DNA from 3 places in the Pseudoalteromonas sp. SR43-5 genome. Region 3 is predicted to be linked to each of the others. Evidence: predicted binding sites of a transcription regulator. Region 3 holds the regulator's gene; each other region holds the start of a gene.
The links. Region 3 encodes LexA, which represses DNA repair genes until DNA is damaged. Its sites were predicted from a motif close to TACTGTATNNNNATACAGTA; they were not measured.

Region 1: the regulator LexA is predicted to act here: its motif matches at 4,419-4,438, upstream of ruvC (crossover junction endodeoxyribonuclease RuvC).
Region 2: the regulator LexA is predicted to act here: its motif matches at 8,030-8,049, upstream of H5090_RS18490 (SulA-like leucine-rich domain-containing protein).

The regions. Positions count from the first base shown of each region.
Region 1 covers NZ_JACJEA010000031.1:344-10,964, forward strand. The annotation lists partial or broken gene tolA (cell envelope integrity protein TolA) at 1-123, opposite strand, end outside; gene tolR (protein TolR) at 128-556, opposite strand; gene tolQ (protein TolQ) at 543-1,247, opposite strand; gene ruvB (Holliday junction branch migration DNA helicase RuvB) at 2,211-3,218, opposite strand; gene ruvA (Holliday junction branch migration protein RuvA) at 3,226-3,843, opposite strand; gene ruvC (crossover junction endodeoxyribonuclease RuvC) at 3,846-4,370, opposite strand; gene H5090_RS16370 (ABC transporter permease) at 4,501-7,002, opposite strand; gene H5090_RS16375 (ABC transporter ATP-binding protein) at 6,992-7,705, opposite strand; gene H5090_RS16380 (arylesterase) at 7,706-8,329, shown strand; tRNA gene H5090_RS16385 (tRNA-Pro) at 8,441-8,517, shown strand; gene H5090_RS20930 (YbjQ family protein) at 9,122-10,039, shown strand; gene bamE (outer membrane protein assembly factor BamE) at 10,106-10,465, opposite strand.
Region 2 covers NZ_JACJEA010000040.1:24,987-35,607, forward strand. The annotation lists gene H5090_RS18450 (fumarate hydratase) at 1-112, opposite strand, end outside; gene pabB (aminodeoxychorismate synthase component I) at 268-1,626, shown strand; gene H5090_RS18460 (CoA pyrophosphatase) at 1,633-2,208, shown strand; gene H5090_RS18465 (L-serine ammonia-lyase) at 2,312-3,688, shown strand; gene cysB (HTH-type transcriptional regulator CysB) at 3,765-4,742, opposite strand; gene H5090_RS18475 (hypothetical protein) at 5,067-5,825, shown strand; gene H5090_RS18480 (NCS2 family permease) at 5,898-7,190, opposite strand; gene H5090_RS18485 (tetratricopeptide repeat protein) at 7,309-7,773, shown strand; gene H5090_RS18490 (SulA-like leucine-rich domain-containing protein) at 8,072-8,506, shown strand; gene H5090_RS18495 (YchJ family protein) at 8,545-9,024, shown strand; gene H5090_RS18500 (diguanylate cyclase) at 9,099-10,016, opposite strand; gene H5090_RS18505 (DUF6172 family protein) at 10,210-10,512, opposite strand.
Region 3 covers NZ_JACJEA010000019.1:80,181-90,801, reverse strand. The annotation lists gene H5090_RS12810 (hypothetical protein) at 1-285, opposite strand, end outside; gene H5090_RS12805 (S41 family peptidase) at 285-1,892, opposite strand; gene H5090_RS12800 (endonuclease) at 1,993-2,646, opposite strand; gene H5090_RS12795 (DnaJ C-terminal domain-containing protein) at 2,878-3,846, shown strand; gene H5090_RS12790 (chaperone modulator CbpM) at 3,846-4,166, shown strand; gene H5090_RS12785 (hypothetical protein) at 4,229-4,954, opposite strand; gene H5090_RS12780 (hypothetical protein) at 5,268-5,648, shown strand; gene H5090_RS12775 (PaaI family thioesterase) at 5,649-6,089, opposite strand; gene lexA (transcriptional repressor LexA) at 6,257-6,874, shown strand; gene coxB (cytochrome c oxidase subunit II) at 7,359-8,501, shown strand; gene ctaD (cytochrome c oxidase subunit I) at 8,501-10,093, shown strand; gene H5090_RS12755 (cytochrome c oxidase assembly protein) at 10,093-10,621, shown strand, end outside.

The DNA of each region.
Region 1 (10,621 bases), on a different contig from region 3:
TATAGCCGAATTAAGCGTTACTTCCATTACTTTAGGTGTTGGCGGATGAATATTTGCAGAAGCATACAAAAATCCACCAATCCCTAAATGAAGTACTATTGATTTTACTACTGAACTATTCATACAGCTACTTCCCCTCAAAGGATTCAGTCATTAATCCTACTGATGGTACGCCTGCATTTTTCAAAAAATCCATTAGTAATAATACTTCTTGATACGACACCTTACCCGAGCCTTTAATCATTACCGGCACGTCAGGGTTTTTCATTAGCTGTAATTTTATAACCGCAGCCACATCAAGTGCTTCCATAGGCTCTTCTGGATCAGTACCTACACTCACGTAATATTTACCTTGTGCATCTATTGAGGCAATAATAGGCGGAGTATCTTTAGTATCAACTAAATCAGACTCTTCCATTTTAGGTAAATCAACTTTTACACCATGCGTAATAAGCGGTGCTGTAGCCATAAATATTATAAGTAGTACCAACATTACATCAATGTAAGGTACTACATTAATCTCTGCGACCGGACGGCGCTTTTTACGCTGATACATTCGCTTGTGCCTCTATTTGTGTAGCTGCTTGACGGTGTAAAATATTAGCAAACTCTTCCATAAAGTTAATATAGTGAGACTCAAGCTTTTCAACACTGTTTGAAAAACGGTTATAAGCAATAACAGCAGGGATCGCCGCAAATAAACCCATAGCAGTCGCAATAAGTGCCTCTGCAATACCTGGTGCTACCATTTGTAATGTAGCTTGCTTAACTTCACCTAGTGCAATAAAGGCATTCATTATACCCCACACTGTACCAAACAAACCGATGTACGGACTTATAGAACCTACTGTTGCTAAAAACGATAGGCTAGATTCCATTTTTTCAATTTCACGAGAAAGCGCAACACGCATAGAGCGGTGCGTTCCTTCCATAACAATACTCGCACTTTGAAATGTATTCTTTTTATGGCGAGCAAACTCTTTAAAGCCCGAAGTAAACAAAGCTTCAATGCCTTGAGACTGACCGCTGCGTGACGATATCTCGTTATATAATTTGCTTAAATCAATACCAGACCAAAACTTTTGCTCAAATTTCTTAGCATTTATTAGCGCATCCGATATTGCTTTTTTACGTTGAAATATAATTGTCCACGACATTACAGACATGGCAACTAGCCCTAACATTACTAATTGAACAAGCAAACTTGCTTCTAAAATTAGATCTAAAAAATTAAGCCCTGATCCCACGTTAAACTCCTAAATAATTTCAAAATACGGCAAATTGGTTAATTTGTGTAAATATGACCGTTTACACGGCCAAAAGTTGCATCTAGTGTATCTAGTCCATTTCAAGCTGACAACGGTATTGCTATGAATAGGCAACAAAAAACGTTAAAAAACAGCTTTAGTTGGCATTTCCCTTTGCCTCAGTATTTTATTTAAACTTTTAAACAAACTCGCTAACTATAAATATGCGTAAATATATACATGAAACGTCATAAAATGCGCCGTTTATTCAAAATAAGAGCATAAACACTCAAAACCTATAAGCCTCACCTGCACGTAATAGTAAAACTAATACCGAGATATAACGAAATAAATTACTTAAGTTATAAATTTCATAAACTTATAAATTTAACGATTAATTAACGCACAAGATTCAAACAACAATAAAATTCACTAAATTAGTTTTTCTAATCTGAAAATACAAATTTTCTAGTTTGAACAAAAAAGTAAACTTACGTATTATTCTCCCATACCGAGCTAGCGCACTGAATGAGATAGTTTCATTAAGCCAAGTTCTTAGTAATAGGATATTTTATCGTATTACATTGTTTTACTCTTTCTGGATAAAACCAAATTTAGTAAAACGTAGTTCCCCTGGATTACTTCCTTCAACTTGTTGTTTGCCCGCATTTTTTGCGGGCTTTTTTTTGCCTGCAATTTAGCGCGCTACATATTTTATTTATAAACTAATAATTGCCCTACCTAATTTACAATAAGTAATTCGCTTACTAGTTTGAATGCTACGCAGGATAGCCTCGCGAGTCTTAACGCCCTGTGAATTAACAGTTAACTATAAAGCGTATTTGTATTTTGAAATAACATTTGCAACAGTGTGTTGAGGTTTTGGGGATAATAATTTGAAACAAAGGGATACTGAAACAATTACCTGCTGCGCAATAAACCACAGCAAGTAAAGTATATAGGCTAGTCTTTTTTAGGAAGTAAACCAAAGTGATGGTATGCACTGTCAGACACTATGCGCCCACGTGGTGTACGTTGAATAAATCCTTGCTGGATTAAAAATGGCTCTATTACATCTTCTATTGTTTCGCGCTCTTCGCCAATAGCAGCCGCTACATTGTCGAGCCCGACAGGGCCGCCCATAAATTTTTCGATTATGGCGAGTAAATATTTGCGATCCATATAATCAAAACCACTTTTATCTACGTCAATCATATCAAGGGCTTGCTTAGCTACATCGGCGTTTACTGTACCGTCAGATTTTACTTGAGTGTAATCGCGTACACGGCGTAATAAGCGGTTTGCAATACGTGGTGTGCCGCGTGAGCGCTGGGCAATTTCGGTAGCGCCATCGTCACACATTTCTAAACCAAGATAATGTGCAGAGCGCCCTACTATGTGCGACAAATCTTCTACAGAATAAAACTCTAATCGCTGCACAATTCCAAAACGGTCACGCAGTGGCGATGTAAGCGAGCCTGCTCGTGTGGTTGCACCAATGAGTGTAAATGCAGGTAAGTCTAATTTAATAGAACGCGCAGCTGGGCCTTCACCAATCATTATATCAAGCTGGTAGTCTTCCATTGCGGGATACAGTATCTCTTCAACTTGCGGGCTTAGCCTGTGTATTTCATCGATAAACAGTACGTCGCCCTCTTCTAAATTAGTAAGTAGAGCAGCTAAATCGCCTGCTTTTTCAAGTACAGGGCCTGATGTTGTTTTAATACTTACGTGTAATTCATTGGCTACAATATTTGCAAGCGTGGTTTTACCAAGCCCAGGTGGGCCAAATATTAATAAATGATCGAGCGCTTCACCACGAGTTCGCGCAGCTTCAATAAAAATTTCCATTTGCTGCTTAACATGAGGCTGGCCTCTGTAGTCGGCTAAAAGTTTTGGTCTTATTGCACGATCTATAGAGTCTTCATTTGTTTTTTCAGTCGCATCAATTAAGCGATCCGCTTCAATCATGGGTTACTCACAACATAGATTTTAAAGATTCTCTAATAAGAACCTCAGTAGACATATCGGGTTTACTTATCGATTTTACTGCTTTTTGAGCTTGTGGCAATTTATAACCTAATGCAAGCAGTGCCGATACGGCATCATCCGCTGCATTATTAGCAATTGTCGCATCGCTCATTGGCTCTATTACTGCGCTGTCGCTAAATGGCGTAAATAAATCATTGCCCCAATCTTTTAGTCTGTCTTTCATTTCGAGTACTAAACGCTCGGCTGTTTTTTTACCTACACCGGGTAATTTAACAAGCGATGTTGAGTCTTCGTTATTTACACAACTTACAAATTGTTTTGCCGACATGCCCGATAAAATAGCTAAGCCAAGTTTTGGCCCTACGCCATTTGCTTTTAATAGCTCTCTAAACAAGGCACGTTCAACTTTATTATTAAAACCAAATAATAGTTGAGCATCTTCACGCACTACAAAGTGAGTGTAAACAATCGCATTTTCACCAATTTTTGGTAAATCGTAAAAACAGGTCATCGGCATTTGTACTTCGTAACCTACACCACTTACTTCGAGTAATATTTCTGGTGGCTGTTTTTCGACTAAAATACCATTTAAGCGGCCTATCATAATTATTTCCTTAAACGTCCTCTAACGGTTTTGCTTGCGCTGCCCGCTAGTTTAATTAAATTTTGTTCTGAGTGGGCGTGGCAAATCGCAATAGCGAGTGCATCAGCTGCATCGGCCTGTGGCGTACCGGGTAGTTTTAAAATATTTTTTACCATGTGTTGCACTTGTGTTTTATCTGCGCCACCGTTGCCTACTACTGCTTGCTTAATTTGCCTAGCTGAGTATTCAAATACGGGTAAGTCGGCCATTGCAGCGCCAACAATCGCAGCGCCTCTAGCTTGGCCTAGTTTTAAAGCTGAATCGGGGTTGTGCGCCATAAATACTTTTTCAATGGCAAAGGTTTCTGGCGAAAACTGCTCAATAAGCTGTGTAATGCCTTGATAGATCATTTTAAGCCTAACCGGAAAAGGATGATCGGCTAACTTAATACAGCCACTGCCTAAGTATGTAAATTTAGAACCTTGATGGGCAACAACACCATATCCGGTCAAACGTGAACCAGGATCGATCCCTAAAATGATGGCCAAACAGCGCTCCATTGTTATTATTTTTAAATTACGCTAATAATGCCAGAGCACTGTATAAATTACCAGTACAAAGAAAAACAAAAATGCCCACGTACTAGGTGGGCATTTACAGGAGCATGTTAGTTTAAGCTTACCCTAGGGCACGCACTAATCCTTGGGTATTTTGTTTAAGTGTTCGGGCAATCATTAAATAGCCTAAACCAGCCACAAATACGCCGCCAGCTACCGGACCTATAATCCATATATGTGGGTGTAACTTACCTGCTAAATCAAACATTTGTTGCTGCACAATTAAAAGCGCTATATCACTAAAAAATGCAGCCACTAAACCAGCTAAACCGCCGAGTAATAAAAACTCATACAGGGTCGCGTTTTTAATTAATCGGCTTTTAGCGCCAAGCGTTCGCAGTATTACAATTTCTTGCATACGCTCACCTAAACTAGCTTGCACTTGCGATATAAGTACAAGCGCGCCACACAGCACAACAATTGCAAGTACAAAGCCAATGGCGAGCGATACTTGCGAAATAGTAGTTTGTATTTGCTTAACAAAGTTATCAATATCAATGGCTGTAATAGTAGGGTAAGTACGTAATAACTGGCTAAAGTCACGTTTTTGATCTGGATTTATACGTAACGACGAAATATATGTTGCGGGAAAATCTGCAAGTACATCAGGGCTTAAAATAATAAAAAAGTTAGGTTTAAGCGTGGCCCAATTTACTTTGCGCACACTGGTGATTTTAGCGTCGAACGACTGCGAACCAATTAAAAATGTAAGCGTATCGCCTATCTCAACATCTAAACGCTCAAGCATCGACTCCTCTACTGAAGCCTCAGCCATCGCATTTTCACCAAACCACGTGCCTTGTGTTACTTCATTTTGGTCAGGCACATCTTTAAGCCATGTAAGATTTAGCTCACGACCAATACCTGCACGTGCTTCTTCGTCTTTTTTCTCGTTGTCTTGCAGCGATACAGAGCGCGCTACCAACTCGCCGTTCACAGCATTTACGCGCCCACGAATAGTTGGATAAAACTCTGATACTTGAATATCTTTTTGTGCTAAATATTCATTAATTGGCTCAAGCTCATTTTGCGTAATATTAACTAAAAACGCATTAGGCGCGTCGCTTGGAAGTTGCGACTGCCAATCAGATATCATGTCGTTTTTAAGTACCACTAAAAACAGCAGTAATTTAATCGCTAACGAAAAACTAATTAACTGTACCGCGTTCACATTTGCACGCTTTTGGATAGATGCAATTGCAAGCGACCAACTGTTACCTGGCTTTAATCCTAGCTTTCGACCACCACCAAATATTAATTTAGATACTAAAAACAGCACACCAATTAGCGCAAGTGTTGATATAAACAAAATAAGCGTTATTTTTATGTTGTTACTAAATAACCACATTAATAAAAACACGGCTAACGCACTCATACCTAAATGCACACGACTTACTGCCAACTTGTCGCCTAAGTTACGGCGCAGAACTCTAAGCGGTGGAATATCAAATAAATCAAATAATGGTTTAATAGAAAACATAATGGCACAAATTACGCCAGTGCTTATAGCCACCAGCCAAGGTTTAAAGCCACCTAAAGGCAGCTCTGTGCCCATACTTTTTGATAAGTAACTTGTTGCTATTTCTTGCAAGCCATAACCAATTAACAGCCCAATACTTACCGCCATTGCACATACAAGCAATAAATGGAGCATGTATATTTTGCGGATCATTGAACGGCTACCGCCTAGCGTTTTCATCATCGCTACTGGGTCGTATTGGCGTTCACAATAACGTTTTGCTGAAACAGCTATAGCCACTGCGGCTAAAATAATACCTAATAAGCCGGCTAGTAATAAAAAGCTCTCTGCGCGGTTTAAGCTGTTTGAAATGGGTGATTGGCGGTCTTTAACGCCATACCATTGTTGGTTTTCTTTCATTTGTGGTTTAAGCCACTCGTAAAAGCTATTTATGTCGGCCTCACTACCTGCATAAAGTTGGCGGTAATAAACACGACTACCCGGCTGCACAACTTCAGTTTTTGCCACATCGTCAATATTAATAAGCACACGGCGGCTACTCGAAAATACATTAAATGGCGCGTCTGGCTCTTCTACAATAACTTTTGAAACATTAAATAGTGCCGCGCCAAGCTCTACTTGTGCGCCTATATCAATATTTAAACTGTAAAATACCGATTCACTTAGCCACACATTACCCGGCGTTGGTCCGCTATTAGCAACTTTAGTTTCACCGGTTAGGGTATCTTTAACTTTTAACTGCCCTTTTAGCGGGTACGCATTAGATGCCGCTTTTACTGAGCTAAACTGCATTTCATCATCGGCAAACAACATAGTGTCGAAGTACACCATTTGCGCCGTTTTTAAATTTTGGCTCTGTGCTTGAGTAATAAAAGCGGTGTCCAGAACATGGTCGCTTGCAAGTACACGGTCTGCTGCAATAAAAGCACTGCTTTTTTGCGCAATACTTTGCCCTATTCGCTCAGTAACCATAGACAATGTAAGCACGGTTAACACAGCAAGAGCGATAGCTGCGCTTATAACCGTGAGCTCACCACGGCGAAATTCTCGCGAAAATAACTTAAGCGCTAACTTAACCCACATTAGCAACGTCCTCTACTTGGCTTTTTACCAGTAAACCCGCTTCTATTTGAATAATGTGCTCACATTTTTGTGCAAGCCCTTCATCGTGAGTTACCAAAATAAGCGTAGTACCGTGCTGAGTATTTAAATCAAATAATAAGGATTCAATCATTTTACCGTTTTTGCTGTCTAAATTAGCCGAAGGCTCATCAGCAAATAGTATTTTAGGTGTACCAATAAATGCTCGCGCAATAGCAACACGTTGCTGTTCACCGCCAGAGAGTTGCGACGGGTAATGATCAATTCGATGGCTCAAGCCTACTTTTTCAAGCAAAGCAATTGCTTGCTCTTTCGCATCACTTTCGCCAGCAAGCTCTGCTGGCAGCATAACGTTTTCTAGTGCAGTTAAGCTTTGTACTAACATAAACGATTGAAACACAAATCCAATTTTAGCGGCGCGCAGTGCAGCACGCTCTTCTTCATCTAAATTGTGTAATGGTTCACCATCTAAAAATATTTCACCGCTGCTGGCGGTATCCAGCCCTGCTAATAAACTGAGTAACGTAGATTTACCTGAGCCCGATGTGCCAACAATAGCAACAGACTCGCCATGCTTGACATTAAAGCTGATGTCGCTGAGGATGGGCAGCTCACCTTCAAAGGTAGAAACTATTTTAGACAAACCATTAACCTGAATTATATTTAATTGAGAAAGCGCTGACATATGACTCATTCAATCCTTCGTTTAGTATTCATTTTATTTTTAGTTATCAAACCGCTGAGCGCAGCAGCCGAAAACACGATTTTAATACTCGGTGACAGTTTAAGCGCAGCCTACGGACTTCAACAAGAAGAAGGCTGGGTAAAATTGTTACAAGATAAATACGATGACGAACAAGCCGACATTGAACTTATCAACGCCAGTATTAGTGGCGAAACATCTGGTGGAGCCCTACGCCGTTTAGATGCATTGCTTGAGCAATACGAACCCACTCATGTACTTATTGAGCTAGGTGCTAATGACGGTTTACGTGGTTTCCCAGTTAAAAAAATGCAAACTAACTTAACGTCTCTTATTCAAAAAAGCCAAGCAGCTAATGCGATGACCGCCTTAATGGAGATTTACATTCCCCCTAATTACGGCCCGCGTTACAGTAAAATGTTTACTGACACTTTTTCGCGCGTTAGCGAAGAGACAAATGCGCATTTAATGAACTTTTTTATGCTAGATATTGCCAGCCAATCTGATCTAATGCAAAACGATAGTTTACACCCTAACAAAAAAGCTCAGCCATTAATACGAGATGAGATGTATGACTCGATCAAAAAGTGGCTAAATAAAGACTAGCTAATTAATACACCGCAAGGGCGCCTTTTTAGGCCTCTTGCGTAATAAACACCCAAACAAACAATCGCTTATTGATTTTTAAAAAAATACACGTACTATTGCAAACAACGTCGGTATGTAGCGCAGCTTGGTAGCGCACTGTCATGGGGTGGCAGGGGTCGAGAGTTCGAATCTCTCCATACCGACCAATTAAATCAATATCTTACCTCAACTTATAAATCTCTCGTTAAAACCTAAACTGCTCCGTGTAGCCAATCTGTAGCCACTCTTTTCTTTTTTATAGTCGGGAATTAAAAAATTTATCTCTTTAATCGTTCGCGCGTACTGGTTGCGAATCTTCCTTTTACGGTGTCTGAAAATACCCTATAGAAATCTAGCTAATTTGTTATGTTGTTCTAAGCTATTTCTTAGCCCCCATACGCCAGAGAAGCCGTTTCTTTGTAGATACCTGAATAAGCTTTTACTAGTCCAAGAATTACCCCAGCTTGTCTTAATGGCTCTATTATTCAGGTAATTGACTAAAACACGATAACTAGGGTTTTTGTATCGACTGGATTGGTTTATCAACTCCACCAGCGTTATAAAAATTAGCTTATCGTTATTAATTTTATGTGATGTATTCATATATCCCCCAATATGAGTTCTTATTATACCCTTTCTTAGCTTAGTATCATGCGGATATGACCTACTAAAAAGTACATTAAATATCGCTTTATAATATTAAATTTAAATAGCTTGAATTTGCCTCGTTCTTTTGTGATTCTAAAATAATTACAACTACTAAGGACGGTTATGTTTCTATCAGACAACCAACAATCATCTTCTTCAAATACAAAAACAGAATGGACATTAAACGACAAAGGCCTGACGAATAATTTTACAGAAATAACTTATGATATTGACAGCCTAAGCTTTTCACTAAAAAAGGATGGGTATAAAGGGGTTGCATCAATCTTTTATAAGGATAAATTTCTTTGTAATCTATCAACTTTATTTAGTCAATCTGGGATCTATAAAAAGCACGGTATTAAAGAAAGTATAATAATAACCAATAATATTGAGGATAAGCTGACAGATGTACACAATAACGAAATCACTCTGACAAGCACATTACTCAACTTTAATTCAAAAGAATATGGTATTGCAGGCTTGCGAACGGTTAAAGGTACTTCATCATATGACGTTCTGTTTTATGGGAAACACTTAACTGATGTGTCAGAAGCAACAGCTCAAAAATTAGAGAGCACAAAAGACATATACTTAAAGCGTAAGTTGTCTACTTTCCATGAAAAAATGAAAGACAAAAAAACAGTTAGCGAAATCGTAAAAATAAAAGAGAGTCTCACTGCAAAAAATTATAAAATAATCCGTAGTCCAAATGAAGTAATACTAACCACTGAAACCTCATCAAATTTAAATGTGCTGAAAAGGCTGGACGTTATAACTGCTGAATGTGCGTATGGTATGAACATATTTAAAGACTTGTTCGCGAGCATAAGTGATATTTTTGGCGGTAGAAATAAAAGTATTCAAAATACGTTGAAAGACGCTCGTAAAAACGTTTTAGCTGAACTACAAAAAGAAGCATTTTCTCTAGGTGCTAACGCTGTGGTAGGCATAGACCTAGATTACAGTGAAATATCGGGCGGTGGTAAATTCGGTATGTTATTTATCGTTGCTTCTGGCACTGCGGTAATTGTTGAGGATTAAATTTAATTATTTATTTTAGCTAGCTTATAGCGGCGTTAATAAAGTATAAAAACGCCGCTTTTAAAATTAGTTAATACTCATCTGGGGCGCTGCGCCATTAGTGAATGTGTAGTTTGAAACAATACCGTCATCAAAAAGTATATCTAACATTTTTTGAGTGCCTTCGGTTTGAACTTTCATAGTGAACACATAAGATTGGGCTTTAGATGTGCCCTGTGAGTAAAAATAAAGCCACTTTACTTGGTTGCCATTAATAACAGTTTTTGAATACGGTTCACCAAACCAATCTGCAACTTGCTCTTTAGTTGTAACTCCCTTTTCAATCTGATCAACCTTATCTGTTTTAAAGTCGCTGCCTGTTGTGTAATTTGCAGTAGCACAGGCCGTCAGTAATAAAGCACATAAAATTAAAATTCCATATTTCATAGTTATTCCCTTTTCATTTAATGAACCATAAAAATATACAAGCATGTGAATATTTACAACTATTTAATTAGTTAAGCCATACATTCACTCTTAACTACTCCTAATATATTGATTCTAAAATCATAAAAAGCTGTTAAGTTAAGTGTTAAGTAAAAA
Region 2 (10,621 bases), on a different contig from region 3:
TGTTGTACGCTTTTTCGAGTGCTTGAACAAAATCAAGTGGGTGATAGAACGAAATATATTGCAATGCATCTTCAATGCTATCAATAAAGTCTTGCTGACAAATTGTACTCATAGTGGTTCCTTAAGTTACCGTTACGCGTTGTCGCGTAATCTAAATCAAACCGGTGACGGTGGTTTGCACTGTTTTTTGCAGCTTAGTGCTGCCAAAAAATTTGACTTATGATACCCTCCCAGCCCGTTTCGAGCCAGTTCTTAAAGGGGCAGTAAATGCTAAACAATAAAAAAAATTGTATTAAATTAGGCATAACACAAAACTGCATTGACGTTTTTGCGCATTTTTCACATTTGCCTTATGCAATTCTATTAGATTCTGCAAATAGTAATCATATAAACAGCCGTTTTGATATTGTTGCTATTGAGCCGCAAAGTACCCTTGAAGTAAAAAATAATAAAAGCTTTTTAAATAATATAGAAAGTAGTGATAACTGCTTTGAAATTATGAATAATGAGCTTTCGCATCTTGCTAAAACAAAAGCCGATTACGATTTACCCTTTAACGGCGGCTGGCTTGGCTACTTTGGCTACGACTTAGGGCGTACAATTGAAAACATCCCCACTCGTGCTATTGAAGATATTAATCTTCCCCAAATGGCTATTGGCCTTTACTTAGATGCCCTTATTTACGACAAGCAGCAACAAAGCTGGTTTTATGTATCGCAGCCAAACACCGATCGATTAGCGCTTTATGAGCAATACTTAAATACACACGCTAACTCCCAAGTTAATACGCAGTCCTTTGCCCTAAACAGCGACTGGCAATCAAATATGAGCGAAACGGAATACGCTGCAAAGTTTGCCCTAATTGAGGAGTATCTAAAAAGTGGCGATTGTTACCAAATTAATTTAGCGCAGCGCTTTAACGCTCAGTTTGAAGGCTCCCCTTGGGCGGCTTATATTAAACTGCGTGAGGCAAATAAAGCGCCATTTTCGAGCTTTATAAATCACCCTCAAGGGGCAATTTTATCAATTTCCCCTGAGCGCTTTATATCTGTAAATAATAACGTTGTAGAAACCAAACCTATTAAAGGCACTCTGCCGCGAAAAGCGGATGCGCTGGAGGATCAACGCCAAGCCCAAATACTCGCAGCATCAGCTAAAGATCGCGCTGAAAACGTAATGATTGTTGATTTACTGCGTAACGACTTAGGCAAAGTGGCAAAACCTGGCAGCGTCCACGTCCCTTCCCTTTTTGCTATTGAAAGCTTTCCGGCAGTGCATCATTTAGTAAGCACGGTAACCTCAGAACTTGATGAAGGCAAAACAGCGGTCGATCAGTTAAAAGCGGCTTTTCCGGGTGGCTCAATCACCGGTGCGCCCAAAATTAGAGCGATGGAAATAATTGAAGAACTAGAACCACATCGCCGCAGCATTTATTGTGGTTCAATTGGTTATTTAAGTGCATGTGGAAATATGGATACGAGTATCACTATTCGTACCTTGGTGTGCCACAAAGCGCAAATTTACTGCTGGGCAGGCGGCGGAATAGTAGCTGATTCTAAAGTCGAATTGGAATATCAAGAAACTTACGATAAAGTAAATAAAATCCTCCCTTTATTAAAACAGTAGGTCGCTTTGAATAGTGAACACATTATGGCGCGGTTTCTGTTAAGCCCTACAGCTGCGCCAAACCAGTTAAAAGACACGCGTAAAAAACGTGCTAGCGCTGTTATGCTGCCAATTATTGATATAGATAATCATGCACATATCTTACTGTGTAAACGCCCTACTTATTTACACCATCACCCTGGGGAGATTTGTTTGCCAGGGGGTAAGTTTGAAGTAAGCGACATTACCCTTCGCACCACAGCCCTTCGCGAACTAAAAGAAGAGCTAAATATTGCCCAAAACAACGTTAATGTATTAGGTCATTTACCTGAGTATTCAACATTAACGGGTTTTAGTATTAGCCCCTATGTGGGTTTACTTAATAAAGGCACCACCTGGGAAAATGACTATAATGAAGTACAAGCGAGCTTTTTACTCTCGGTCACTGAGTTAAATAACGAAGCTAATTGGCAACCCTTACCTTTTCAACGATTTGGGAAAACGGTTATTTTGCAAGGTTTTAAAACGCCACATGGTTTACTTTGGGGTGCGACAGCAAGCATTATAAAAAACTTTACAAAACAACTCGCCTTACCAGTTTAAATCTTCGTTATTAGTAGTTACACAATCACAATTCCACGTTATCATGCTCGACCGTTCAAAGAGCAGCTTCGTGCTGATAAAACAAAGTAGAGACACACACATTATGATCAGTGCATTTGATATGTTTAGCATTGGTATTGGCCCTTCGTCATCACACACCGTTGGCCCAATGCGCGCATCACGCTTATTTGTTAATGACCTACAAGAACAACAATTATTAGCAAATGTGACCGATATTAAAGTAGAGCTTTATGGCTCTTTGGGTCAAACAGGTGTTGGCCATGGCTCGGGTAAAGCCGTAATTCTTGGTTTAGCCGGTTATGACCCTGAAACTATAGATGCCGATTTAGTCGACGACATTTTAGCCACCATCGAACAAGATCAGGTTATTTATTTAAACAAAACACACAAAGCTAAGTTTCCAAAACAAGGTGCTATTGTTTTTCATCGTCGAAAAACGCTGCCTAAACACTCTAATGCAATGGAAATTATCGCCTCAAACAACGGCGAAAAAGTTTACAGCAAAGTATATTACTCTATTGGCGGTGGCTTTATTGTTACTGATGAAGAGTTTGAAAACGAAAAACAAGCAGCCCTTGATATTAGAGAAGAAAACCCAGCTCCTTTCCCTTTCAGTAGCGCAAAAGAGCTACTAGAGATGTGTAAAGAGTCAGGGCTTAGTGTTTCAAGCTTAATGATGAAGAACGAAAAAACACTGCGCACTGAAGATGAAATAAAAGACACGCTGTTTCATATTTGGAAAGTAATGATGGCCTGTATTGACCGTGGTATGCGTACAGAAGGTATCCTACCTGGCGGCTTAAAAGTAAAGCGCCGAGCGCCTAGCTTATACTTAAAACTAAATATAGAGGTCAGTAACGACCCACTTCGTGCAATGGACTGGGTTGATTTATTTGCCCTTGCCGTAAACGAAGAAAATGCGGCAGGTGGCCGTGTAGTTACCGCACCAACTAATGGTGCTGCGGGTATTTTACCGGCTGTACTTATGTACTATCACACATTTGTGAAAGAAGTAGACCGCGATATAGCCACACGTTATTTATTAACGGCTGCTGCTATTGGTATTTTATATAAAAAGAATGCCTCTATATCGGGTGCTGAAGTAGGTTGCCAAGGTGAAGTTGGCGTTGCGTGCTCTATGGCTGCAGGCGCATTAACAGAAATTGTTGGTGGCAATGTTGTGCAAGTAGAAAACGCAGCAGAAATTGGTATGGAACATAATCTAGGCCTCACGTGCGACCCTGTTGGTGGCTTAGTACAAGTGCCGTGTATTGAACGCAATGCAATGGGCGCGATTAAAGCAATTAATGCCTCACGTTTAGCTATTCGTGGCAGTGGAGAGCAAAAGGTATCACTTGATAAAGTGATTAAAACCATGCTTGAAACCGGCAACGATATGAAAACCAAATACAAAGAAACCGCTCGCGGTGGATTAGCAGTTAATATTATCGAATGTTAATCAGCTCGCTATAGAGAGAAAAAGCTGTCTATTTTAAAATAGGCAGCTTTTTTATTGTTCGTTCAATGCAATCACCTTATTTAACGGGTAACTCTATATCTGCAAATAACTTATCTACGTCATCTTGGTTACGTAACAAGCTTGCTCGCTCTACGCGCTCTTTAGTTAAGTGCGGTGCAAAACGTTCAATAAAATCATACATGTAAGTACGTAAAAAGCTGCCCTTTCTAAAACCAATTTTGGTCGTGCTAGCTTCAAATAAGTGGCTTGCATCAATACACACTAAATCAGTGTCACTCACTTGATCTATCGCCATTGACGCAACAACTCCTACTCCTAGCCCTAAACGTACATATGTTTTTATAACGTCAGCATCGGTTGCTGTAAATACAATGTGTGGTTCAAGCCCGTGTGCGCTAAACGCTTTATCTAACTCTGAGCGGCCCGTAAAACCAAATACATATGTAATGAGTGGATATTGGGCAATGTCAGCAACAGTTAAACTATTTGCCTTTTTAGCGAGAGGATGGTCTTTAGCAACAACAATACTGCGGTTCCAATGGTAGCAAGGCAGCATAACTAAATCTGAATACAAATGCAGTGCTTCTGTTGCAATAGCAAAGTCGGCATCACCGCGTGCTGCAGCATCTGATATTTGCTGTGGAGTACCTTGGTGCATATGAAGCGATACCGCAGGATATTTTTTCATAAACCCTTGAATAACGTTAGGCAAAGCATAACGGGCTTGGGTATGTGTTGTGGCAATATTTAACTTACCTTGATCAGGTAGCGTATGCTCATTAGCAACGGCTTTAATACCTTCTACTTTGGAGAGTATTTCACGAGAAATATTAATTATATCTTCGCCAGCACCGGTTACATGCGTTAAATGTTTACCACTGCGACCAAAAATTTGTACACCCAACTCATCTTCTAACATGCGTACTTGTTTAGAAATTCCTGGCTGCGAGGTAAATAAACTCTCAGCAGTCGCTGAAACATTTAATTTATGATTTTGTACTTCTACGATGTATCTGAGTTGTTGTAATTTCATGGCTGCAAATTTTAACGTTATTATTCATATTATTTATAAAGGCAATACCGCTTAAAACCAAGTGTTATTTGCGTAAAATATCACTTTAGGTCTTTAGGTGTGCAATTATCTGATTAGAGCTCAAGGCTAGCATAATAAATATGCTTCAGGTAGCGATGTTTATTCAGCTTTAGTTTATAAGCCCTTAGGATGACTACGGTTTATAAAGAGCTCAACCTATCAATTTTTTGGTGTATTTTTTAAGTTAATCGGCGCAAAGCTACCCTGTTAACGTATATTTAATGTAAGATTAAATAATTAGGTTATATATCCGAGAATTACACCATGATCGTTTCTATTATAATAGTGCTTATAGTTGCATTGATTGTGATTGCACTATGGGTAAGTGCTGTACAACAACACAAAGAAAAACAAGAAGCGGAACGCCGCAAAGAACTAACAAAACAAAAAGCTATAATAGAAGAAACAGAAGAAGCACTAATGAATAGTGCCAATATACCTCTTTCTGAAAATATAATCCGTGTATTGCAACGCCGTATTTACGAAGCATTAAACACGATGGTTACTAGTTCGCCAACATCCAAAGCACTCAAAAGCCGCTTAGGTGAGGCTAAAACGCACCTCACCAATGCAGTTCTAGACAACAGCAGTGAAGCCCTAACGCTACCGAGTAATGACAAGCAGCTTGTTGGCCTAATTCAAGGTATTAAAAAATTACGCTCAATTTTACGCTCTGAACATAATAAAGGTCGTATTGATAGCCAAGTTTTTGTTTTAGAAGATAAACGTCTTGAAAAACTACAACTACGTATTAATATTGAAAGCCAAATAAAGCGTGGTTTGTCTGCCCGTTCAGCCAGTATGGTTGGCTCTGCAAGGCAGTACTTTGAAAAAGCGCAAGCAACTCTCAGTGCAGTTAACTATTCTGACGAATATGTAACAGCAAAACGCCAAGAAGTTGAAAGTTACTTAGAAGCCATAAGTGTTGAACTAAGAGCTTCTAACGCAAGCGCACTTAAAAAGAAAACAGAAGCTGAGCAAGACGACTTAGATATATTGTTTGCTCCGAAAAAGAAATGGTAGTGTTTTTATAAAAGCATTAAAAAGCCTGCACAAATTAAATTTGTGCAGGCTTTTTTTATTTTTCGTTAGCCATTAAGACAAAAATGCAAACTTGAAAACAAACAAGGCTGTTAATATCCAAACACTAATACTGACTTGATCTTTTTTACCACACAATACTTTAACCGCGGTGTAAGATATAAAGCCAAGCGCAATACCGTGCGCAATCGAGAACGTTAATGGTGTCATTAGCAGCACAACCGTTACGGGAATTGCATCGGTCATATCATCCCAATCTACAAACTTCAAATTTTGTAGCATCAATACTGCGACGTACAAAATAGCGCCCGCCGTTGCATATGCCGGTACCATTTGTGCGAGCGGTGCAAAAAACATCATCAGTAAAAAGCAAATGCCAACAACAACAGCCGTTAAGCCAGTACGTCCGCCAACAGATACACCAGCAACCGATTCTATATACGATGTAGTCGTAGACGTGCCTAGCATCGCACCTGCAATTGTTGCTGAGCTGTCAGCACTTAGCGCGCGCCCTAAACGAGGCATGTTACCTTTTTCATCAGCTAAACCTGCTTTTTGAGTGACCGCAACTAACGTACCCGAAGTATCAAAAAGATCGACAAACAAGAAAGCAAAAATAACACTCATCATTGATATATCAAAAGCGGCTGCAAAATCTAGCTGCATAAAGGTAGGCATTATTGATGGTGGCATAGCTATAACACCGTGATATTCAACAAGCCCAAAACTTAGAGCAATACCGGTCACTAATAAAATACTAATAAGTACGCCACTTTTAAAATCGCGGTATAAAAGTGCAGCTATTACAAAGAAGCTTAATATAGCTAATAGCGGTCCAGGAGATGTAATGTCACCCAACTGCACTAATGTTGCGGGGCTTGATACAATAATGCCTGCATTTTTAAGGGCAATTAAGGCTAAAAAAGCACCTATACCTGTTGCGATAGCTCGCTTGAGCACCAGAGGTATGGCATTAATAATCCACTCTCTGACTTTAAATAAACTTAAAAATAAAAATATACAACCCGACATAAAAACAGCCCCTAATGCGGCTTGCCAGGTATAACCCATTCCTAATACGACGCCATACGTAAAAAAGGCATTTAGTCCCATGCCAGGCGCTAATGCTAATGGATAATTAGCCCACAAACCCATTATAAAACAGCCTATCGCAGCTGCTATACAGGTAGCTACAAATGCAGCCCCTTGGTCCATCCCTGCCTCAGCAAGCATAGCCGGGTTTACAAATACAATGTATACCATAGTAATAAAGGTAGTTAGGCCAGCAACGCATTCGCGTTTAACTGTTGAGTTATTTTCGCTGAGTTTAAATAAGGCTTCAAACATAATAAACTTGTGATAGTAAAAAGTGACGAGATTTTAACATAAAAATTATCTTTTACAGGACATTTTACCTTGCTATATACTAAACTGTTAAAGTAGTTAAAATAATAAATGAACCAATATGCTTAAAACAACACCTTGTGAGCAAGACTTAGAGCAACAGCTAGACAACATTTTAGGTTTTGTTACTCAACCAGAAAGCAGCCCCGCGCCCATTGATAATAAAAAAGATGAGCAAAGTACTATTAATAAAGCCCTATATTATTTAAAAAATAATCAAGCTCCATTGGCTGCAAAATGGATGCGCCTTGCTGCAATGGCAGGAAACCATAGAGCACAGTTTTATTTAGGTTTATTTTTTGTAAAAGGTGAAGGCGTGCCACAAAGTGTATTTCATGCTGTAGCTTGGTTGAGCTTAGCGAGTAGCCAAGGATACGCACCTGCCACTGCAGCGGTTACAGATATACGCAAACATATCGAAACTAAGCGATTTAAAGATGCTCAATGTTATGCAGCAAGTTTGTACGAACAAATTCACCAACTCCAGTTTTCTCATATGATCCCTCGCACGAGTGAAGACACATAAACCAACTAAGTTATAAGTACTGTATACAGTGTTGAAAAATACTGTTTATAGTTACAAAGATACTCCTACTCAGTATAAAACCCACAAATTAAAACATTACTCAAAAATTTATTTTTGAAATACCTTCTCAAAAACAAACCTATAACAAGTTGATTAATAAAGAATTATAGATTTAAAAATAAAAAACAATGATCAAAGGCTGAATAACTGTACAAATAAATAGCATAAAATGCTTGCACGAAAGCACTGTATAAACTACTGTATATAAATACTGTATAAAAACCCAGTGAGTGAAATTATGTTACAGCCTATTACCGTAAGAACAGTTAAAAGTTACCAACAAGACGAGCAAAGCGATTGCGTAAATTTGATCCAAATTGAAGATGAAATTTCAGCGACCTTTGAGCTTTTAAAAGTATTACACCAATACAATAGCTCTAATGCATGGACGTTACTAATTGCGCCAGATCATGTACCTAGCAAAGCTTTACTTGACTCATGCTCTATTGATACAAGCAAATTACTTGTTATTAGACAGAAGCACCTAGTAAATTTAGAGTATGTATTAAATTCTGCGTTACATAATGGAAACTTTGCAGCGGTAATTACCTGGACCGATATAGTTAATAACCAACTACTTACAAATCTATCGTTCGATTTAAGTGAAACGAATACAAAACTATACTGTTTTACTAAAAACGCTCAAACAACAGAGATACCACTCGCTCAATAAGCTTGTTAAACTAATGTTTTAGATTCTGTATTATTATTATGACTTCACTCAATACCACATTATGTTTTTGCAGCAGTGGGCACAATTATGCCGATTGCTGCGAGCCGCTTCACTTATCTGTAAAGCAAGCTGACACTCCTGAACAACTTATGCGCTCACGATTCAGCGCTTATGTTATTAAAAATGCAAAATATGTTTATCAAACCTACGCAAAAGAAAAACAAGCTGAGAATCCGGTTAAAGAAATCAATGATTTTGCTAACAGCTGTCGATTTATAAATCTTGATTTAATTGACTCAAGCCATGATGGCGATACTGGAACTGTAGAATTTAAAGCCCAATATTTTTATCAAAACTTATTTTGTGAGCTTCATGAAAAATCGCAGTTTATTAAAGAAAACACTCAATGGCGTTATTTAGATGGCACTATATATCCTGTTGAAGATATTAAAGTAGGCAGAAATGATAACTGCCCATGCGGTAGCAATAAAAAGTACAAAAAATGTCATAGCATGTAATAAATAATCTTATTTAATATTTATCACCTAAAAGGTGTTTTTAAGTGGCAGAGTGATTTATTAGCTAACTAAACTTAAAAACACACTTTGTTACGCCCTTGCATTTTAGACTCATACATTTTTTCATCTGCGATCTGCAACGTGTTTTTGTTATTTACGTATGGTTGTAGGGTTGCACCGCCAATACTAATAGTCACAAAATCATATTCTGAATATTTGTGTAATATTCCTAAATCGGCCACATTCTGTTTAATTTTATCAGCAACACAAATTGCACCTTCAGTGCTTGTATGCGGTAGAACAACTACAAACTCTTCGCCGCCATAACGCGCAACAAAATCGGTTGGCCTTTGCAAACTATTAGTAATAGTTTGTGCTACTAGGTTTAACACCGTATCCCCCTGCACATGACCATAGATATCATTGTATTGCTTAAAATAATCTATATCGATGAGTAATAATGCATAGTCAACTTTTTCTCGTAAGGCGCTTCGTTCCATTTTAGAAAAATGTGCATCAAAATAACGGCGATTGAATACTTTAGTTAAATCATCTAAAAATACTTTTTGATTGAGTAAGTCGTGTTGTAATTTTAACGTTATATGGGCACGAACCCTTCTAAATAGTGTTTCTTTTACAATCGGCTTTTTAATAAAATCAACAGCTCCGGCTTCCCAACACTCTTCTTCTTCGTTTTCAAAGGATGTAACAAAAATAACTGGGATATCCTGTGTTTCAGTATTATTTTTTAATTTTAAACATGTATCAATACCACTCATTCCACCCATACTAATATCTAGTAGGACTATATCGGGTACATTTACATTACAAATTTCAATTGCTTCTTCACCACTTCCAGCTGTTGTCACATTAAAATGCTCAGATAATATTTTTTTTAATACGATTAAGCTTAATAACTGATCGTCAACTATAAGTACTTTAGAATTCTTTAAACTTAGTTTTAATTGATGGTCAGAGTAATTTATTGGCATAGTAAAAATGTTTTGTTTTTTTTAATTAAAAACAGCCTATAGCATCACATTTTGTTATGCAAATGTTAATTAAGAGGGATTCTACTTATTGGTTATTAATAAAAATGCTTTTTAGTAAATCTTTATTGCATAAAAACAAAAAATGAGCCACTTGGGCTCATTTTATAACTTTGAATACTTTATTAGTTAAGTATTATTCGTCATCATCTAAATCTAATTGCTGACGTTGAGCAGGTCGAGCTAAAATCTCTACATAGAAAGAGGTCAAACCTTGCTTTTCAATTTCGCCAATTTGGTTACTTAATTCAGCAACGTGCACAACTTGCGCATCTTCAGCTGTGTTACCAAACTTACAGTCAAATGCCCAATAGTCAGCATCTTCAGGTAGCGTTTTATTACGCTCTCTTTTCAAATATTTTTTCACTTCGTGCTTTGCAGCATCAACCATACGAGGGTATTTGATTTTCTCGTGATTTAGCGTGAATGTTTTCTTCATTACGTTCCTAATTACCTTGGTTTAATGATAATGGCATTTCATGTCATACCATTTGACGCCATTATAGCAATTGCATTTAATTTTTGGATGCTTTTTTTTCATTAAATCA
Region 3 (10,621 bases):
CAAAATAAACTTCTCAGATTTTATATTATGCGCGCCCATAATTACTCTGCCATCAGACCCTTTACTCATTGCATGATCAATTAGCAGTTCGCTACGTTTAGTAAATACGGAATCGGAAAGTGTTACTAATGCGCCTCCCTTAGCTTGTTGAATTGCCTGTTGTAGTGTTGCAATAACGCTAGGATTAACGCTCGTTAATATAGCGGGTTTAGCGGGATCACTATTTACACTTTGGCATCCACCTAAAGCGAATAAGGTAGCTAATGGGAGTACTAATTTAGCCATTACCTTTCCTCACTCAGTGTTGGCCAAGTTAAGTCCATATTACGCTGGGTAAATTGCTCAGGCATATTTAAAGGAATGAGAGATTCACGAGAGCTTGAAAAATTAGCTGGCTCTGCTTTTGCAGCAGCCGTTCTAATTGGGCAATTGCCATTTTCAACATGAAACAATGCGGTGGCTAAAACGGCCTCGTCACTGTCGCCTAACTGATGATCAAAGTCGTCCTCAATTTCACAACCTTGAACATCAGCATCGAATTGTGGCGTAGGGGTTGGTGTAAAACCCGCAGCGTATTCGCCAAATCCTTTGCTATTTACCCCACTAAATTGAATAGTGTAATAGGTTGTTGCGCAGTTATGAGTTGGGGTAAAGCCATAGGGCTTACCGCAGGTTGTATCGCCAATTAAAATAACTTCTGCGTCTATACCTTTTAAACCATTAATAAAAGCTTCTGATGCCGAACAGGTGCCTGATGTGCTTAATACATAAACCTTCGATAAGTTTAAATCAGGTAGGTTTTCACCTGTGCTAAAAAAAGTAGAGTAATCTATTTCTTCATCAATAAATGGAAAAGGTGAATCAACGGGTTGTTTATCGTTTTGTTGAGTTTGATAATAAAAGCGGTTGTTAACGTTGGCATTACCGGCAACCATATAAGCTAATTGTGCCGACAGTGCTAATAAACCACCACCGTTATATCTAAAGTCGATTACAAGCTCATCAATACCATCGGTTTTAAACTTATTTACTGCATCAATAAGCCCTTCTTGGGCAATGCTTATATGGCTATTAAATTGCATGTAACCCACGCTTGAACCATTTGCGGTTGTAATCGTTTTAACATTTTGAACCGGTGTTTGTTCAATATTGCCAGCGGTTACATTAAATGTTTTTTCGGCGCCATCGTTACTGCGTACAACAATAGTATGTGAGTCGCCGTTAGTAGGACTAAATAAACCTTCGTTAAGCGTATCTACACCCGACTGTGTATTGGTATTAATGCTAACACCGTCAACTGAAAGTACAGTATCACCACGTTGAAAGCCTATTTGGCTTGCAGGTGAATCATCTTCAAGATAAGCGACGCGTAAAATACGGTCGGCTGTATCGCCAATAAACGCCCAATTTATACCGTAACCAGAAGTAACGCCCGATTGCGCTTCTTGAAAGTAATCTTCAGTAGGTTCTGAAAAATGAAAGTTATCTTTTTTTGCTCCTGAGTCGGTAAGCTGCTCTGTTTTTAATTGGGCAAAATAATCGGCTACTGTGGCAAAGCTTTCAGGATCGTTATCGGCAATCTCATCATACCAAAGGTAGGTTTCGTCGCTCCAAGAACGAAGCCAGAGTTTTTCGTAAAGGGCAGAACCGGCTTGATCTGGGTAAGGCTCGTTGTTATTAAAGGGATCGTTACCCGTACGCGGGGTTTCGCAAAAGTTTTTTAAATCGTTAGAGGGTTCAAATACACCCGCAGTCCATGTTGGACTGCTACTAACAGGTGTTGTAACTACAGGGGCTGAGTCGATACCGCTACCGCCGCCGCCACAACCGGTCAAAGCAAAGCCCGCAAATGCAGTGAAAATGGCAAGCGAGGTTTTATTATTTTTAAACATAGTTAAGGGCTTTTTTGTAAATAAGTTGTTTAAAATATTACAACACTCGCTCGTTTATTCAACATTTATAACTTTGATTTATGTAAATGAGTGTTAAAGCTTAGAGCTTGCTCGCACTACTTGTATCTGCGAATGCTTGCTTTTGCCATGCATTAAATAACTTTTGCTGTTTATCAGAGATTTTTAAACCGTATGTTTTTTGCATGTAAGCGTAGGTGTCAGCTATACGTTTTCGTGCATAAACAGGCGGTTCAACTACACGTTGCTTAAAGTTTACTTTTACTTCGCAACGACCATATTGTGTGGCGTTTTCGCTAAGCATACCAAAACGATAATTAGAGCGATCGGCATTAATTTCGCCAATAGCTGGCGCTAAGTTATTTATATCAGCTTCCATTTTTCTAAATTTAGCACTTACTTTACGGCAGTTTTTACGCCCGCCATCTTGCCAGCATTGTAGTTGGTGACCAAATTCCCACGCCGGAACAATGTGCTCCCACTCAATGCGTAGTGCTCGCACATTTACTTTACCTGAGCGGGTAAGGGTATTTCGAGGAATGTAACCACAGTTAGACGGGTCAGGAACGAGTTTTTTGCCTTCTTTTTTAATATCACAGCCGCAGTAAATGCTTTTGGCGTTGTCAGGTAGGGTTTTAATTAAATGTCTTTTAGCCGTTGAAAAACGGGTAAATTGTTCGGCTGATACCGAAACGCACACACAACAAGCCAATAAGGCCAGAATAAATCGAGTCATATCCATCACAAATGTGAACTACAGGAATAGGCAGTTTAAAGCCTTGAAGATAAAAGATAAAGTTAACTTAAGGCCTACGCTTATATTAATAAAAAGTGCCTGATTAATTTTTTACTCAAAGTTATTTTCACTATTCATTTATTTCTCACTATTTATCGTATTTTAACCACACAAGGTTACCCGTTAAGGAGTATGCTTAAAGCTTACTCAATATGAGGATTTGGATTGCAAATGAAATTTGTTGATTATTATGCAGTGCTTGGAATATCGCCTGATGCAGATGATAAAGCGGTTAAAGTAGCTTATAAAAAGTTAGCCAGAAAATATCACCCAGATGTAAGCAAAGAGCCTCAAGCAGAAGATAAGTTTAAAGAAATAGCAGAAGCTTACGAAGTCATCCATAACAAAGAAGAACGGGTAAAATACGACGAGTTACGTCGTCACCAACAAAATCGTGCTCGTCAACAGCAAGGCCATTATGGTGGTAACAATGCCTCTTCGCAAAGTAATTATCAGCAAAGCGATCCTCAAACCGACCAAGAGTTTTCTGACTTTATTAATTCAATGTTTGGCGGAGCTGGTGGATTCGATCGTTCCGGGCAGAGCAGAAGTAACGCCGCTCGCGCGCAAAAAGGACAAGATGTGGAAATAGAGTTCCCAATTTTTCTTGAAGAGACTTTAGTTGATACCGTTAAGCCTGTTGAGTTTATGTTACCGCAGCGAGACAGCAGTGGCCGTGTCACTGAAATTAAAAAATCACTTAAAGTGAAAATTCCTGCAGGCTCAGTAAATGGCGAGCGAATTCGACTAAAAGGGCAAGGCGGATTAGGGTCAGCTAATGGGCAAAATGGCGACTTGTATTTACAAATTAGTTTAGTGCTTCACCCATTATTTGATGTTGAGGGTCATAACCTAAATATAGTTGTCCCTCTTGCACCATGGGAAGCGGCTCTTGGTACAAAGCTAAATTTACCTACGTTGACAGGAAACATCCAATTAACTATTCCTTCTAATAGTCAGTCTGGTCAACGCTTGCGTATTAAAGGTAAGGGATTAATGAGTAAAAAAGCTAAAGGTGATTTATTTGCTGTGCTTAAAATTGTTAATCCAACATCTGTTGATGATGCCAGTAAAAAACTGTGGGAAGAATTAGCCAAAAAAGCTCACTTTGATCCCCGTAATAACTGGAGCAAGCCATAATGCAAATTATCGTGACACAAAAAGACGATTTACTTACTAGCAAAGAGCTATGTTTGAGCAGTGATATTAGCGAAGCAATTTTATATGAGCTAGTTGAGCATAATATTGCGGTTCCAATTGAGGGGGATCATGTTACGCAGTGGCAATTTACGGTATCTGCAGTGACCTTAGTTAAAAAAGCGGCCCGTATCCAACATGACTTTTCGTTAGATTGGTCGGCAATAGCTTTAGTTTTACAATTGCTGGATGAGCGTGATGAGTTGATTTTCGAAAACGAAATGTTAAAGCGACATTTGAGTCGATTTAAGCACTTGGAATAAAATAAGCCCTAGGCTTATTTACTCTTTGATAAGTGGGCGCTAGCTCTCAAAAACCAATATGACTACTTTGATTTATTCTTATTTTTAATTCGGATAAATCGTTTTAGTCGTATATTTTGTATAAGTAGTAATATTCCACTTAAACAAAAAAGTACACTGGTTGCTGAAAAGCTAATAAGCAGTGGATTATTAAAATTCTCTCGCTCATCGTAATCCATAATATGTAACATCCAAAAAAAGTCGAAAATTCGCCATAGCGTGCTGCGAACGGTAACAACTTTGCCGTTATTTTCTGACAAGTACAGTGTTGTGTTAAATGTGTCGTCAAATTGGACCTGCCAAACATTGGTTTTATATCCGACTTCCCGCGTACCTTGCTTTAGTAGTACAGCGCTTGTTACTTGAGCGTCAATAAGTAAGTGTGCTTTAGCATTTGCGGTAATTTGTATTTTAGTTGGCGGTTCAAATGGTCGGCCTGTTATTCCATTGAAGCTTTGCTGCTCGTTATTACTAAAGACAGTAATAAGTGGTGTAGTTAAGAAGTTCTCAAAAATTATTTGTGTTGGATTAACCACCTGAGAGGCAATATCGTCAAGGGAGGCAACATAATCAGCCTGCGTAAATGGGTTATTAAGAGTACGTGTTGCAAGATGCTCCCCATGAACTTTATCAAGAGGGATTGCACTCATAATTAAACCACCTAGTAACCATGCTAAAATTTGTAGTGCTAATAAATATCCTAACCATTTATGGAACTTGCGAGCATGTTTAAATATTTTTTTATTCATGTTTTAGTCTTATTATTTTTAGAGGCTAGTTTATTACATTAATGGGATAAGTTACTGCGACATTTTGTCGCAGTTTAAACTATAGCTTACTGTAATCATTTAAAAATAAAAAAGATTACACTTAAATTCCTAACATGACTTATCTGTTTAATTGAGCTGGATGTTTGATATCCAGCTAGCTTTAAATGCTAAAAAATACTTAAAAGCTGCGAAATATCCATATAAAGTGGTTATTAGGGCATAGTTGATTTGGTATAACGGTAAAACTGCGTTAAAGTTTGCAATGAAATTATTAGAGGATAAATACGAAACGATGTCGGAAATTCAATTTTTAAATGTAGATCTTGAGCTTGAATCAAAGCAAGATATTAGTTTGCTAGTGGCGGACTTGAAAAAAGTCGCGACGATTTTACATTATGACAAAGACGAATACCGTCAACTAGCGCGTATTGAAGCTACAGGTGAGGTGAGCACACCTGATAAAGCCATAAACCATATATGTGAGCTTATTGAATCGTGTTCGCGTAACGCGCTAAAGCAATGGTTAAGCTGTTCACGTAGAACGTTTGATATTGGTTTTGAATCAGGGACTTCTCCTAAGTGCTTTAATCAAGCCTTAGATGCAGATACATTATTGCGTATATCTGCGATTGGTGCGGGTATGGAAATTACCATTTACCCAATCGAAAAGTAACTATCTTCGCTCTACGACTGCTGCGGTCATTTTTGATACGCAGCACAGCTCATTGCGGCTATTTGTAATTTTTATTTCCCACACTGAACTACGTTTGCCAATATGAAACGCTCTTGCCGTTGCTGTTAAAGTGCCGTTGCGAGATGCTTTTAAATGACTTGCGCTAATCTCCTGTCCTACACAGTAAAATTTAGTAAAATCGACAACAAAGTTAGCGGCATAGCTGGCAACTGTTTCGGCAAGTACAACGTTAGCACCGCCGTGAACCATCCCCATTGGGTTATGATGCTCAGGAATTGCCGGCATTGTGGCAACCAAATAATCATCGCCAATTTCTGTGACTTCTATCCCCATAGTTTTCATTAATGTTCCTTGGCCATTAATGCCTTGTTCTAACTGCTTGCACAGCTCTAAGGTGATGGGCTGGTACCAAATACTCATAATGTCTCCTTTGCATTTTTAATCATTTATAAACTTAGCTTTAGTTATATCCCTAAAATGTACACAAGTGAAATTACTTTAGCTATTTTAAGGCTTAATTTAAATTTGCGATTTTTATTTAACTGTATATACTCACAGTTAAATGTACTGTATGGAAAACCAGTTGTATGCGACCATTAACGAACCGCCAAGCTCAAATACTCGAACTAATTAAAGTTTTTATTAAAGACACTGGTATGCCTCCTACACGTGCTGAAATAGCGCAAACATTAGGTTTTAAAAGTGCCAATGCTGCTGAAGAACATTTAAAAGCACTTGCTAAAAAAGGCGCAATTAAAATGAAACCAGGTGCAAGCCGTGGTATTCAATTAATTGAAGAAGAAGAGCCAGAACAATTAGGTTTACCGCTTATAGGGCGTGTTGCTGCTGGTTCACCTATTTTGGCGCAAGAGCACGTTGAAAGTCACTGCAAAATCGATCCATTAATGTTTAAACCGGCTGCAGATTTTTTACTACGCGTTAACGGTATGAGCATGAAAGATATTGGTATTATGGATGGTGATTTACTTGCTGTACATCGTACTCAAACCGCTGAAAATGGACAAGTTGTTGTTGCTCGCCTAGACGAAGACGTAACTGTAAAACGTCTTGAGAAAGCGGGTCGTAAAGTATTACTTCATGCTGAAAACGACGATTTTGACTCTATTGAAGTAGATCTTGAGAATGAGTCTTTTAATATTGAAGGCTTAGCCGTTGGCGTTATAAGAAACGCTGATTGGATGTGACTATTAAAAATAGCTTTTAAACAAGCAGTTTTATAAATGCGTACTAATTAGTACGCATTTTTGTTTTAAAATTTGTACTAAAAAAAGGGCGTAAACAGCCCACTGACTATTTAAGCTGTAAACTTTTTTGCACTTATATTTTCCCCCTCCGAATGCGTTAAACCCCTTTGTTTTGCTCATATTTTGAACTTCCTGTTGCCCAGTTGATTACCGATTTTTTATTAATTATTCAATATCACCTGATTGTTTTTTATACTAAAACTTGCTTGTTGTTCGTTTTTTAGCTAATTGTTAATGTGCTGAGCTAATAATAACTCACAGCTTTTTAGTTTTGAGAACACACAATATACACAAACTCGTTGTTGGCGCAGCAAAACCAATCAATATTAAATAAGATTGGCTAAAAAAATAAAAATAACGAATTGGCGTTTAAGCCGTATGCCTCTTCGCTTTGCATTCGCAATAGCATCAAAGGAGCCGTCACATGGGTAAACTGACCTCTACCTTGTGGCTTATATTATGTGTTTTTTCGCACCCAGTTTTGGCTAACAGCCAATACAATATGCGCAAAGGCGTAACCGATATAAGCAATAATGTATATCAGCTGCACATGACCATATTTATAATATGTTGTGTGATTGGGGTGATAGTGTTCGCAATTATGTTTTGGGCACTTATTCATCACCGTAAATCTAAAGGGGCTGTACCTGCCCAATTTCACGAAAGCACTAAAGTAGAAATACTTTGGACTGCAATTCCGTTTGTTATTTTAATTGCTATGGCAGTACCAGCCACTAAAACCCTAATTGCAATGGAAGATGCCAGCAAAGCTGATCTCACTATTAAAATTACGGGTTCGCAATGGAAATGGCATTATGAATATATGGGTGAAGATGTAGAGTTCTACTCTATTTTATCTACCCCGCAAGATGAAATCGCGAATCTTGCAGATAAAAATCCTAACTACTTACTTGAGGTTGATAAGCCTCTTGTACTGCCAATAAATCAAAAAGTACGATTTTTAATGACTTCTGACGATGTTATTCACTCTTGGTGGGTACCTGATTTTGCAGTTAAAAAAGATGCTAACCCCGGCTTTATAAACGAAACATGGACGAACATAAACGAAGAAGGTACTTACCGAGGCCAATGTGCTGAGTTGTGTGGTAAAGACCATGGCTTTATGCCCGTTGTGGTGGTCGCTAAATCTGAGGCTGATTTTAAAACATGGCTTGCAGATGCAAAGCAGGCTAAACAAAAAGCAGCATTAGCAGATGCCGCATTACTTGATAAAACCCTCCCAAAAGAAGAATTAATGACTTTAGGCGAACAAGTATATATGGCTAATTGTGCTGCATGTCATCAACCTACTGGCATGGGGTTACCGGGCGTATTTCCTGCACTTAAAGGCAGCCCGATAGTGCTTGGCGATATAAAAGATCACATTGATGTAGTTATCCATGGACGACCCGGTACGGCAATGCAAGCTTTTGCCAAGCAGTTATCTATAAAGCAATTAGCTGCGGTTATTACTTATAAACGTAATGCGTGGGGTAATGATACGGGTGATGTTATTCAACCGAGTCAAATACAGACAGCACTTGATGCCAAAGTGGAGGCGAACTAATGAGTAGCATAGTAGAACAACCTAACGCCAATGAAGCTCATCATGCTCATCACCCAGCTAAAGGTTTTAAACGCTGGCTTTACACAACTAATCATAAAGATATAGGTAGTTTATATTTAATTTTTTCGCTGACCATGTTCTTAATTGGTGGCGCAATGGCCATGGTGATCAGAGCTGAATTATTTCAACCAGGTTTACAGTTGGTCGACCCTCACTTTTTTAATCAAATGACCACAGTGCATGGTTTAATTATGGTGTTTGGTGCGGTTATGCCCGCCTTTACAGGCCTTGCTAACTGGATGATACCACTCATGATTGGCGCGCCAGATATGGCATTGCCAAGAATGAATAACTGGAGCTTTTGGATTTTACCGTTTGCGTTTTTAATCCTATTGGCATCGTTATTTATGCCTGGTGGGGGGCCTGCATTTGGTTGGACTTTTTATGCACCACTGTCCACAACATACAGTAATGATAATACTGCATTGTTTGTATTTGCCGTACATATTATGGGAATTAGCTCAATAATGGGCGCAATCAATGTGATTGTAACCATAGTGAACTTACGTGCCCCAGGCATGACATGGATGAAGTTGCCCTTATTTGTATGGACGTGGTTAATTACTGCCTTTTTATTAATAGCCGTAATGCCAGTGCTTGCAGGGGCTGTCACTATGGTACTTACCGATAAGTATTTTGCGACCAGCTTTTTTGATGCCGCAGGCGGTGGCGACCCGGTGATGTTCCAACACATTTTTTGGTTTTTTGGTCACCCCGAAGTATACATTATGATTCTTCCTGCCTTTGGCATTATATCTACAATAGTACCTACCTTTTCTCGTAAAAAACTTTTTGGCTATGCCTCAATGGTATACGCCACATCCTCCATAGCACTATTGAGCTTTATTGTATGGGCTCATCATATGTTTACCACTGGGATGCCGGTCGCTGGCGAGTTGTTTTTTATGTACGCGACCATGCTTATATCGGTACCTACAGGAGTAAAAGTATTTAATTGGGTTGCCACAATGTGGAAAGGCTCAATAACTTTTGAAGTGCCAATGCTTTTTAGTATTGCGTTTATTGTGCTGTTTACCTTGGGTGGTTTTTCGGGATTGATGCTGGCAATTACACCTGCTGATTTTCAATATCACGATACTTATTTTGTAGTGGCGCACTTTCATTATGTATTAGTAACAGGGGCTGTATTTTCGATAATGGCGGGGGCTTATTACTGGCTGCCCAAGTGGACGGGCAATATGTTTAATATCACATTGGCTAAATGGCATTTTTGGCTATCGCTGGTGAGCGTGAACGTACTGTTTTTTCCTATGCATTTTGTAGGGCTTGCTGGTATGCCGCGTCGAATTCCCGATTACGCTCTTCAATTTGCCGACTTTAACGCAATCATAAGTATTGGTGGGTTTGCCTTTGGTTTATCGCAATTGTTGTTTGTAGCTGTGGTAATTAAATGCGCGCGTGGCGGTGATAAAGTGCCTGCAAAAGTATGGGAAGGGGCAGAAGGCCTTGAGTGGGAAGTTGACTCTCCAGCGCCATATCATACTTTTTCTACGCCGCCGGTTATTAAGTAATGACACACGCACCGCTACTCAAACGTTTGGTACTTATTTGCATAGGCATGTTTGCCTTTGCCTTTGCTTTAGTACCTTTGTATGACGTGTTTTGTGATGTAACAGGGCTTAATGGAAAGCCTTCGCTTGAGCAAGCAGAGCAAAGTACACAAATAGTACAAAACCGAGAAGTTGGCGTTAGCTTTACTAGTCACGCACAAAGTGGTGCACCGTTTGAAGTTAAATCAAAAGAATACAGTGTAGTGGTAAAACCCGGTGCAATGCGTGAAGTAATGTTTAGTGCTAAAAATAACAGCAATCTAGATAAAGTAATGCAGGCTGTACCATCAGTCTCACCAGGTAAAGCGGCAAAGTATTTACATAAAATAGCCTGTTTTTGCTTTGATCAGCAACCTCTAAAAGCAGGGGAAGAGCTTGAATTTAAATTACTTTTTTATGTTGATACCGCATTGCCAAGCGACATTGAAGAATTAACTTTATCTTATACCGTATTTGATATTAGTGAACAGCTGGTGGCAAGTAATAACT